DNA from 3 places in the Solibacillus silvestris genome. Region 1 is predicted to be linked to each of the others. Evidence: riboswitches for the same ligand, from Rfam matches in the RefSeq annotation. Region 1 holds a riboswitch; each other region holds the start of a gene.
What was found. A riboswitch is a leader RNA that binds a small molecule or an ion and turns the genes downstream of it on or off. The one in region 1 is predicted to bind thiamine pyrophosphate.
Positions count from the first base shown of each region.

Region 2: linked by a shared signal. The riboswitch ahead of tenA (thiaminase II) and the one ahead of thiT (energy-coupled thiamine transporter ThiT) in region 1 are both predicted to bind thiamine pyrophosphate.
Region 3: linked by a shared signal. The riboswitch ahead of tenA (thiaminase II) and the one ahead of thiT (energy-coupled thiamine transporter ThiT) in region 1 are both predicted to bind thiamine pyrophosphate.

Region 1 covers NZ_JBQCJW010000016.1:23,576-27,476, reverse strand. Annotated here, with positions in the region: gene map (type I methionyl aminopeptidase) at 1-390, opposite strand, end outside; gene thiT (energy-coupled thiamine transporter ThiT) at 955-1,500, opposite strand; TPP riboswitch at 1,625-1,733, opposite strand; gene ACTHOQ_RS11325 (magnetosome magnetite crystal formation protein family) at 1,864-2,190, shown strand; gene yxzF (small protein YxzF) at 2,250-2,387, shown strand; gene ACTHOQ_RS11320 (AAA family ATPase) at 2,432-3,901, opposite strand, start outside.
Region 2 covers NZ_JBQCJW010000003.1:162,549-166,449, reverse strand. Annotated here, with positions in the region: gene ACTHOQ_RS03160 (glycoside hydrolase family 18 protein) at 1-806, shown strand, start outside; TPP riboswitch at 1,144-1,241, shown strand; TPP riboswitch at 1,310-1,408, shown strand; gene tenA (thiaminase II) at 1,483-2,172, shown strand; gene thiM (hydroxyethylthiazole kinase) at 2,153-2,896, shown strand; gene thiD (bifunctional hydroxymethylpyrimidine kinase/phosphomethylpyrimidine kinase) at 2,893-3,705, shown strand; gene thiE (thiamine phosphate synthase) at 3,689-3,901, shown strand, end outside.
Region 3 covers NZ_JBQCJW010000054.1:97-3,997, reverse strand. Annotated here, with positions in the region: gene yabA (DNA replication initiation control protein YabA) at 1-288, shown strand, start outside; gene ACTHOQ_RS18205 (tRNA1(Val) (adenine(37)-N6)-methyltransferase) at 378-1,127, shown strand; gene ACTHOQ_RS18200 (GIY-YIG nuclease family protein) at 1,111-1,389, shown strand; gene rsmI (16S rRNA (cytidine(1402)-2'-O)-methyltransferase) at 1,370-2,245, shown strand; TPP riboswitch at 2,354-2,442, shown strand; TPP riboswitch at 2,597-2,684, shown strand; gene tenA (thiaminase II) at 2,782-3,468, shown strand; gene ACTHOQ_RS18185 (ATP-binding cassette domain-containing protein) at 3,493-3,901, shown strand, end outside.

The DNA.
Region 1 (3,901 bases):
GTCAAATGCTGATTTTGCTACTGTACAAAGTTTTTCCTTCTCTTCATAGCCTTCTCCAACGACAAAAGAAATTCCCGTATCTGCAAAATACCCATCCAACGAGCCTGAAACATCTATGTTTACGATATCGCCTTCTTGAATGGCTTTATTACCTGGGATACCGTGTGCAACTTCATGATTCACTGAAATGCATGTATAGCCTGGAAAATCATACTCGCCTTTCGGACCTGAAATAGCGCCTGCCTCAGCAAACATGCGCCCTGCAATTTCATCTAATTCTTTCGTTGTCACGCCAGGTGCTGTCGCAGCTTTCATTGCCTCACGAATTTCAGCACAAATACGTCCGATTTTTTTAAACGCTTGAATTTCTTCTTGATTTGTAACAATCATGTGTAACTTCCTTCCTCTTAAACAATGTCTACCCTTAACTATAGCATACTTAAAATCGGTTGTAAGTGTTCAACGTTTTTTTAAATAATAACATTCCGTACAGAAATGACCGATAATTTTGAAGGATAAATTATTGCTTATTGAATCGGTATTAAAAGTAAATTTGCTGTCAAAAATAAACAGGGATTCTTTTTTATGGCTCTTCATCAAAAGTTGGGGATGACAAAACTTCATGCCAAGGCGAGTTGATTGGAATGGAGGGGAGGCGAGTGTTCGTGCTGACGGTTTCACCTTTCGCACTGTAAAAACACCAGCTGACGGCTAGCGCCTTTCGCTACAAGATTTTCTCTGTGACGAAAGCATTAGCGACAGTCACAAGCAAGCTTCCAGCGGGAACAGCAAAATTTATTTTGCGACGAAAGCGTCCGACCCGCAATGGAAATCAACCCCATGTTATGGTGATGAACCTTTTTTATGTATATTTTCTTGAAAAATTAGAGTTCCCCAACAAAAAAGAAATAGGTTTGCAGCGATATGACTCCACTACAAACCTTTTGATTTTATTTAAACTTGCTGCACCTTTTGCAATAAGCGCGGTGCTGATGTGAATAATAAGACAGCAATAATAGCCGTAATTACAGTTGCAGGAAGCATGTAGGAACTATTATAAATAATCGAATATGTCCATACATTTTCATCGCCCGCATATTCTTTAAAGAAAATAACACCTGCCAGCAAATGTGAGACAAAGCGTAATGAGCCGCCTATCAACGCTCCTATTATAATATATAGCGTCATTTTTCCTTTATTAAGCGATAGGGATGCTTGCAATAAAGGTTTTCTTACAAGAGCAGCCAAGCCTACAACCGTAAATGCCAGGCCATAATCGAGAATTGCTTGAAGCCAATGCACAATATATGCACCGAACATCATTTGCATAACTCCGATAAGTAATCCTGTGGCAAGGCCTGCTGTCAATCCCCAACGAATCGCCATTAAAATAATCGGAATCATTACAAAGCTGATCGATCCACCTTGTGCCCACATTTTAAAAGATATTTGGTCCAACACGAGTCCGATGGCAGCGAAAATCGCTATTTCCACCATCATCAATAATTTTTTTCTTGTCCATAACAATGCCCCTTTCTTTTTTCCGATGTAACAGAAGTGAAGAAGGAATAGAAAACATAAAAAAAACGATAATCAGGACAAAAGCCTGACTATCGTTTGAACAGTCGGTTTCTATCCACATCCCTACGCAAGTTTTAACTTACAGGTTCAAAGAGTCAGTGCAATCACGTGCACAATCTCAGCCGACTTACTCGGCCCCCCTTGTGGTACATCTAAGTATTTATTGTTTGAACAAGCTCATTGTATCGAATATTTCCATAATTATCAACCGCTATTATTTTGAAACTAAATTTGCGGATGTCACGTATATGTAAATGTATATGTATAGAGGAGGGAAAAATGATGGACCAATCAAAAGGTTTAAGTGCAATAAGCTATTTGAGTTTTTATTTTGCGCCATTTATTTTGCCGTTAATTATATTTTTTGTTTCAAAAGATGAATTTGTTAAAAGCAACTCCCAAAAGGCATGTATTACACAATTCATCCCGATTGCACTTGGCATTATATATATGATTTACTTTTTCGCCTCAGCGCTTTCTTGGAATGATACTTTTACAGCGCACGACTTTTTTGTAAGCACATACTTTATAGGCTTTGTATTATTAGTCATTATTTTCTTTGCAGCGGCAATTTGGAATTTAGTCCAGGCAATTAAAGTTTTACGGTAATGTTTATCTATGCCTAATATTTGGGTATATTTTTTGTACGAAATGTCATTCGTTAAGGAGTGTTATTTGTGAAACTAAATAAATTCATTAAAACAGCAATCAAATATGGACCAATCGTGTATCCCATCATAAAAAAAATGATCGATAAAAAATCGGTCCCGCAACCTACGAGCACACGACGAACTCCGAAACGTTAATAATAGCGGTTCGACAACCCTCCTTGGCCGTCGAACCGCTATTTTCATTTTATAATGATCTCTGTTTTACTATGTCCTTCTTTAAGCTTTTGCACTTGCAAAATTGCCGGTATCGCTGCTTTTAGTTCGGCCACATGCGATATTACACCGATGAGACGGCCTGATTGCTGGAGATCAATCAATATATCGATTGCCCGGCGCAGTGCTTCCTCATCCAATGTACCGAACCCTTCATCGATGAACATCGTATCAATATGCACGCTTCCTTGCACACTTTGAATGACGTCAGCCATCCCTAAAGCAAGCGAGAGCGATGCATTGAATTTTTCGCCGCCGGATAATGTTTTTACATCGCGTGTTTGCCCTGTATGGCTATCATATACATCAATGCTTAGCCCACTTTGTGCATTTCCTTCTTTCCGTCCTGTTGATTTCAGGAAATACTGACCATTCGACAGGAGACGAAGCCTTTCATTTGCAGCATGCGTCACCTTTTCCAAGTAGCCTATTTGCGCGAATCGCTCAAAGGAAATCTTCGCCTCGTTTTGTCCTCGAATCAAGTCATAAATATGTTCGACTTGCATAAGTTTTATTTTATAGTCTTCTATTTGCTGTGCTGTTTTTTCAAGATTATCCAATGTTGTTTTACATTGTTCCGCGTACGATTGTTTTAATTTCACTTCAGAATAATGTGCTTCCACTTGTTCGTTCAATGTTGAAATTTGATGCTCCCAAGCCGTCAAATCCGCAAGTTCTTTTCCTTCCAGCAGTTGCTGTTCCTCGGCAATTTGTACGGTTAATGTGTGCACATTTTGCTTATAGGCATCCATTGCATCCTGAATTTGTTGTTGAATATTTAAAGGCAGCAACGCATTTTTATATGTTTCCAATTGAAAGCCCTGTTGTTGCATTGCTGTTTCGAATGCGGCTTGAGCTAATACATATTCCTGCTGTTTTTCCGATAAATGATTTGTCGCATGGAGGCGGTTAACTTCGCAGGATTTTTCGACCAACTGTTTTTTTTGCAAGTCTTCCACAGCCTTTTGGATCGCGTCTTTTAATTGGCGATGCTTTAATTGCTGACCCGCTAGCGCTTCTGTTACTTGTTGCACTGTTGAAAATTGAGGCAGCAAAGATTTTTCGCTTTGCTCGAGCTTCCCTTTTTCCTGGGCAAATTGGTTATCGATATCCATCATATATTTTTGCCCTTTTTCAATGCGTTCTTGAAGCACATCTTTATTTTGCAAAAGCTGCTCCATCTTTTGCTTTTCGGATAAGAGCATAGTTTGCTGCTGTTTTTGCAATGATAATTGGTTTGCCAATGTAAATAGTTGCTGCTCATATTCATGCAGCAGTGAAAATTCGACATTTAGCTGTTGGAGCGCATATTGTTTTTCTTTCAATGCGTTTTGCTCCATATCCAGCTTTGAATTTACTTGATAATAGCTTTGCAGGGCGCTGTCACTTTCATGGCGCAATGCTGTCAGCACATTTCCATCGACTTCCAATGCCTT
Region 2 (3,901 bases), on a different contig from region 1:
ATAATACGAGTCTTGCAATGGTCATTACGAATCTTGAAGATTTTCAATTCAGCAGTGAGCTGGCGCGTGATATTTTTCAAAGCGAAGCGGTACAAAACTTACTTTTTGACAATATTATTGAGGAAGCGAAGCGTGTCGGCAATATATCTGATATTCATTTTGATTTTGAACGAATATCCGGCGATCAACGGGAAGCGTATAATAACTTTTTGCGAAGAGCGGTAGAAAGGATGCATGCGGAAGGATATACAGTGTCCACTGCACTGGCGCCAAAAACGAGAGCCGATCAGCCGGGCGAATGGGTTGCGGGACATGACTACAGGGCACATGGTGAAATAGTTGATTTTGTATTGCTGATGACGTACGAATGGGGATATTCTGCAGGACCACCAATGGCCGTTTCCCCGCTGCCGCAAGTCGAACAGGTGGTACAATACGCATTAACCGAAATTCCGGCAAGCAAAATATTGCTCGGGCAAAACTTATACGGCTATGATTGGACACTGCCTTTCGTACAAGGAGGGGAATATGCGGAGGCATTAAGCCCGCAGCGCGCGATTGAATTGGCTAAACGCTACAATGCGGCTATCGAATATGACTATGTCGCACAAGCACCATTCTTCAATTATTATGATGAGCAAGGGCGCTTGCATATCGTGTGGTTTGAGGACGCCCGCTCAATCCAGGCGAAATTCAATTTAGTTAAACGATTGAATTTGCGAGGTGTCGGCTATTGGAAGCTCGGTCTGCCATTCCCGCAAAATTGGCTGCTCATCGGGGCGAATTTTCATGTTGTGAAGAAGTAGTGGTTTTAGTAATATATCCGAACTGTTCCCTGATTTGGAAGTCTCGTTCCAACTAAGTGCCAAGTATAAAACCGATAGTATTCGATGGAAAAATCAGTGGCGAAAATAAAAAAGTGAAATCGACTCATTGATTTCACTTTTTCCTCAATTGGAAATAAAAACAGGATTAACCGATTGCTGTGTTGAAGTTTGTTTATCCGGGAATTTTAACATAAAGCGTTACGGGGCCAAAGTTGCGTAAGTTTTGCGGAGGCAGGGAAAAAGAAATAGCGGTGCATCATTCTCCTAACATTCGCTTGCTATGCAAAATTTAATTTGATACACTCGATTTAATTAAATGCATTTGCAGGGGGACACACTGTGTTGAGAAGGTTAAAACCTGACCCTTAGAACCTGACCGTTAACACGGACGTAGGGAGCAAAGTACAAGATTATACATATGTACTTACTAGGGCTCCGCGTATTTTTTTACGTGGAGCCTTTCTTTTGCAAATACTTAAGCATTTGATTTGCGGGGGGACACATTCGTGTTGAGAAGGTTAAAACCTGACCCTTGGAACCTGACCGTTAATACGGGCGTAGGGAGCAATGAGAAGTGGCATTTACACTTTTTGGCGTCTCTACTATTAGAGGCGTCTTTTCGTGCTTCCGCTCACTAAAAAGAGGAGGAGTAATAATGGAGTTTTGCGAAAAAGTAAGAAAAGAAACGGATTACTATTGGGAGGCTAGCTTTTATCATCCTTTTGTGCGAGGCATTGCGGATGGAAGCTTGCCGCTGGAGAAATTCAAATTTTATATGCTGCAAGATGCGTATTATTTAAAGCATTACACGAAAGTGCTTGCGCTCGCGGCTGCAAAAGCTACGAATGATGAGGATGTCCGCTATTTCCTGCAGACAGCGAAGTTTATACATGAAGCCGAGCTGGAATTGCATCGCACTACGTTTAAAGAACTAGGGGTGACAGCTGAAGAAATAGAACAATTTGAAGCAGCGCCGGCAGCTTATAACTATGTGAGCCATATGTATAATGCCGTTCATAATGGGGATGTAGCAGAAGCATTTGCGGCAATATTGCCTTGCCCATGGCTATATCAGGAAATCGGGCAAAGATTAAAAAACGCACGTCCTAATGTACAGCTTTATGAACAATGGATCGAACTATATGCCTCCGCCGAGATGCGCCAAAATATCGAAGCACAAAAATCCATGCTGAATCGCTATGCAAAGGAACAGCCAAGAAAGCAAAAGCTATTGGAAGAGCATTTTAAGAAGAGCTGCTATTACGAATGGATGTTTTGGGAAATGCCGTGGACGAAGCAAGGCTGGGTACAAGGGGTGTATATAAATGAGCCTGCAAAAAATTAATAAAAAGCAGCCATTAGTGCATTGCATAACAAACTATGTCGTGGCGAACTTTACGGCAAATGGCTTGCTTGCAGTCGGGGCTTCCCCGGTAATGGCTGATGCAATAGAGGAAGCGGCGGAAATGGCTTCAAAAGCAAATGCGCTGCTCCTTAATATGGGTACATTAAATGACCGGGCAATTCAATCAATGAAACTGGCAGGACAAAGCGCAAATGCGCATCAAATCCCCGTTGTGCTCGATCCGGTCGGGGCAGGGGCTACTGTATTTCGCTATGAAACGGCAAAACAGCTGCTCGAACTTTTAACGATTAGCATAATCAGATGCAATGTGGGCGAAATGGCTGCAATCGCAGGTGCAGATTGGGAATCGAAAGGTGTTGATAGCGGCGAAGGGGAAATAGATGTTGCAGAAACGGCCATGCAGCTGGCAAATAAATATCAGTGCATCGTTGTTGTTACCGGAAAGCAAGATGTAATAACAGACGGGAAAAGGCTTGAATATGTGGATGGTGGTCATGTAAAGGTGACTAAGATGACGGGGAGCGGCTGTTTGCTTAGCGCCCTTTGTGCAGCCGTTTTGGCATGCGGTGCAAAACCGTTCGAAGATTTAGTCTTATTACTCAATGAATATAAGAAGGCAAGTGCAAATTCCTATGCAAGTATAGGGACATTCCATACAAATTTCTTAAATGAACTAGAAAGCACAGCGGGAGGAAATCAATGATTGCATGTACGATAGCAGGTTCAGATAGTGGTGGAGGGGCAGGCATCCAAGCAGATTTAAAAACATTTCAAGAGCTCCGTGTATTTGGCACATCGGTGATCACTGCATTAACCGCGCAAAATACGAAAGGTGTCCACGGGATTTATCCAACGACTGTTGAATTTGTCCAAGAACAGCTAAAAGCGATTCTTGATGATTTTAATGTACAGGCGATTAAAACAGGCATGCTGTTCAATGCCGAAATAATTGAAGGAATCGTTTCTGTACTGAAGCAGGGGGAAATCCCTCTTATTGTGGACCCGGTAATGATCGCAAAAGGCGGTGCAAGCCTACTGCAGGAGCAAGCGATGATTGCGCTGAAAGAAAAATTGCTCCCGATCGCGACAGTGTGTACACCGAATATCCCGGAAGCAGAGGCACTGACAGGACGAACAATCAAGACGGATGAAGAAATCGCGCACGCTGCCCAATACTTAATGGATCTGGGTGTGCAATGTGTTGTCATGAAAGGTGGGCATCTATCTGGTAAGCAAGCTGTGGATACTGTGTTTATCCGAGGTGAAGCACCATTTAAAATGAAAACAGAGCGAGTGGATACGAAGCATACACATGGAACAGGCTGCACGTTTTCGGCAGCTATTACGGCGGAAATGGCGAAAGGCAAATCGATGCAAGTCGCAATTATTGAAGCGAAAAGATTTGTCCAGCTAGCGATCCGCCATCCGCTAAATATCGGTAATGGGTCTGGCCCTACGAATCATTTTGCTTACCATGAGCAGCGCGGAAAGTGTGATGTGCATGTCATTTGATTTAAATAAATATTTTATTATGGGGACGATGAATTGTGAACGGAATGCGCTTCATGTTTTGGAAGAAGCATTACAGGCGGGAATTACAATGTTTCAACTGCGGGAAAAAGGCGTAAATGCTTTGCGCGGCGAGCCGTATGCCCAATTTGCCCGCCAATGCCAAAGTTTGTGCAAAACGTATAATGTTCCGTTTATA
Region 3 (3,901 bases), on a different contig from region 1:
AGTGCACTTAAGCAATTTGTTGCACATATGATGGAGGAGCATCAGACGCTTCAAACAGAAAACCTTCACCTACGTACGCGTTTAGAAGAATTATTAGCGAGCGAAGCTAATACAGGTAAACAAGCGGAAGAGCTGAAAAAGGAATCTGTAGATATTGGCGAAGGCTATGATAATTTGGCAAGGCTTTATAACGAAGGTTTCCATGTGTGCCATGTGCATTTCGGCAGCTCTCGCAAAGGTGAAGATTGTTTGTTCTGTCTATCATTTTTAAATAAACAAAATGGTTAAAGGAAAAGGCTGAATCTGCAAAAGTAGATATCAGTCTTTTGTTTAGCATGAGGGTTTATTGGAATAGTAAATATGTGGAGGATTACGTAGTGGAACAATTGTTAAAGGATGATGAGCGGCTGGATTATTTACTTGCGGAAGATTTACGAATTATTCAAAGCCCATCTGTTTTCTCTTTTTCTCTAGATGCAGTATTATTAGCGCGCTTCGTGCAAATTCCGAAAAATAGAGGACATATTGTAGATCTTTGTTCAGGAAATGGGGTTATTCCACTATTTTTGAGTGCCCGAACGAACGCAAAGATTACAGGTGTGGAAATACAGCCGAGACTGCATGACATGGCAACACGCAGTATTGTGTACAATAATTTATCGCAACAAATTGACATGCAGCTTGGTGATGTCAAAGATGCACCTAAAACATTAGGTATCGAAAAATACGATGTGGTTACATGCAATCCTCCTTACTTTTTAGCGCATGAATTAAGTGAAAAAAATACGAGTGAACATTATGCCATTGCAAGGCATGAACTATATTTAACACTTGATGAGGCGATAGAAGCAGCAAGCCGTTTATTAAAACAGGGAGGAAAGACGGCATTTGTGCATCGGCCAGGAAGACTTTTGGATATTGTAAGTGCAATGCGAGCGAATCGCTTGGAACCAAAGCGCATTCAGTTTGTGTATCCGAAACGGGGAAAAGAAGCAAATACGCTGTTGATTGAGGCGATTAAAGATGGCAAGCCGGATTTGAAAATATTGCCTCCATTGTACGTATATGAGGATAACAATGAATATACGCCAGAAGTGAGGGCACTTTTATATGGAGAAGGAAACTAAACATTACTTTTATGTGCTGGAATGCAGTGATGCAACGTTTTATGCAGGCTATACGAATAATTTGGAAAAGCGCATTGCGACACATAATGCAGGAAAAGGCGCAAAGTATACAAGAGCAAGAGGTCCCGTAAAATGCATTTACTTTGAAACTTTTGAAACAAAGCAACAGGCGATGTCCGCGGAATATGCATTTAAACAATTGAATCGCACAAAAAAAATTGAGTATATAAGGAGTGCTGCATATGAAATCACAGAAAAGTAGCCAGCATGAGCAAGGAAGCTGCCTGTACTTAGTAGCTACACCGATTGGCAATTTAGAAGATATGACACTGCGTGCACTGCGTATTTTAAAAGAAGTGGATATTATTGCTGCGGAAGATACGCGCAATACGAAAAAGCTGTGCAATTATTTCGATATACAAACACCGCTAATCAGTTATCATGAACATAATATTGAAGTTGGCGGGGAGAAGTTGCTTGGCTATTTACGGGAGGGGAAATCGATTGCCTTAGTAAGTGATGCAGGTTTGCCATGTATTTCGGATCCGGGCGCGGATATTGTCGTAAAAGCAATTGCAGAAGATTTTGCGGTTGTGCCGGTTCCGGGAGCCAATGCAGCATTAACCGCTCTGATTGCTTCTGGCTTAAACCCACAGCCATTTTATTTCTTTGGTTTTTTAAAGCGAAATAAAAAGGAACGCCGTGAGCAGCTTGGAAAATTGGCGAAGCGCGAGGAAACGCTTGTATTTTACGAGGCACCACACCGTCTTAAGGACACATTAAAAGATCTACAGCTTGTATTAGGTGATCGTAAAATTACATTAGCACGGGAATTAACAAAAAAATTTGAAGAATTTTTACGCGGAACAGTAGAAAAGGCAATCAACTGGACAGCTGAAAATGAAATCCGTGGCGAATTTTGTATTATACTTGAAGGTAATCAGTTAGGTGATGTAGAAGAAGAAGCTTTTGACTGGTCCTCGATGACATTACAGCAGCATGTGGATTATACAATGGAAGAAATGAATACTAATTCAAAGGAAGCAATCAAGGAAGTCGCTAAATTGCGCGGTCTTTCGAAAAGAGATGTGTACAATGAGTACCACCGAGGGCCTTAAGAAAAGGCGAGTGATGGAAAAAGGTTGGATAAAAATGTATGATTTACTCAGAATCACTTGCGCAAACTATAATACATGTTATGATGTAAATAATATAAATAATATAAATAATAGCACTAGGGGCGCCCATTGGCTGAGAAGAACCCTTTGAACCGGATCTAGTTAGGACTAGCGTAGGGAAGTGAGGCATGTTGATAGGATAGATACGTGTACATTCCCCCGCTCTCTAAAAAGAGTGGGGTTTTAATTTTTATGGACAAGAAAGGTATAATCAGTTCACTGTAATTACCATAAGAGAAAAACATCATTTTCCATGAATTGTGTTTTCAAATAAGAAAAATTAAATATGTAATTAAACTCTAGGGGCGCCATTGGCTGAGAAGAACCCTTTGAACCGGATCTAGTTAGGACTAGCGTAGGGAAGTAGTTTCGATTGTATGTGTATACAACTTATGCAACGAAACCATTTCCTATTTAAGGAAGTGGTTTTTTTATTTTTCAGGAAAGTGCTTGTTATAAAAAAGGAGGAACTAGAAATGAAAGTGAAAACAGAAAAATTTACAGACCGACTTTTTAGAAATGTACAACCTATTTGGGAGGCAAATCATAGCCACCCATTTGTACAGGAACTTGGTAAAGGGACATTGGATAAGGAAAAGTTTATCCAATACATGAAGCAAGATTATGTGTATTTAATTGATTACGCGAAGCTATTTGCCATTGCATCTGTCAAATCTACAAATCTCGATATGATGGGGAAATTTGCTGCGATACTAAACGACACGCTTCATTTTGAAATGAAGCTACATCGCCAATTTGCAGCTGAATTTGGAATTACGTCAGAAGAATTGGAGGAAACAAAACCAACCCCTGCAAATTTAGCGTATACGAATTATATGTTAAATGCTGCGCAAAGTGGTAGCTTAGCGGATGTAGTAGCCTGCCTCTTACCTTGTGCATGGGATTATTGGGAGATTGGCAAGCTGCTAAGGGCGCAGTATGGACACGATTTATCGAATAATCCTTATGCCAAGTGGATAGAAACATACGATTCAGAGGAATTCGGCAACGGTGCAAAATGGTTGATTGACGTGATGAACGAATTAGCAGAGGGAAAACCAGAACGAGAGCTAGTCCAATTAGAAAAGCATTTCCAAATTACGTCAAAGTACGAGTATTTATTCTGGGATATGAACTATCACATACAGGATTGGCCGATTTAGTTTGTTTGAGAAGGTGATAAAGAAATGGTAGTTAGCTTACAAAATGTGACCTATGTTATTGAGGAACATGCCTCACCTGTAATCTCTAAATTAAATATGGAAATTAAACAGGGGGAATTCGTATCAATCATCGGCAGAAGTGGTACAGGAAAAAGCACGATTTTTAAATTGATAACCGGGCTACTCACGCCAAATGAAGGGCGTATTGTGATTCATAATCGTCTAGCAGCCCCAGGTGATGTGGGCTTTATGCCACAAAAAGATTTGCTACTGCCATGGCGTACTATCCTACAAAATGTCATGATCGCAACAGAAATTCAGAAGGATGTTACGCTAACAATAGAGGAAGCGATTGTCTGGATTAAGCGGGTTGGTTTAAAAGATTACGTATATGCCTATCCGAAAGAACTATCCGGTGGAATGAGACAACGTG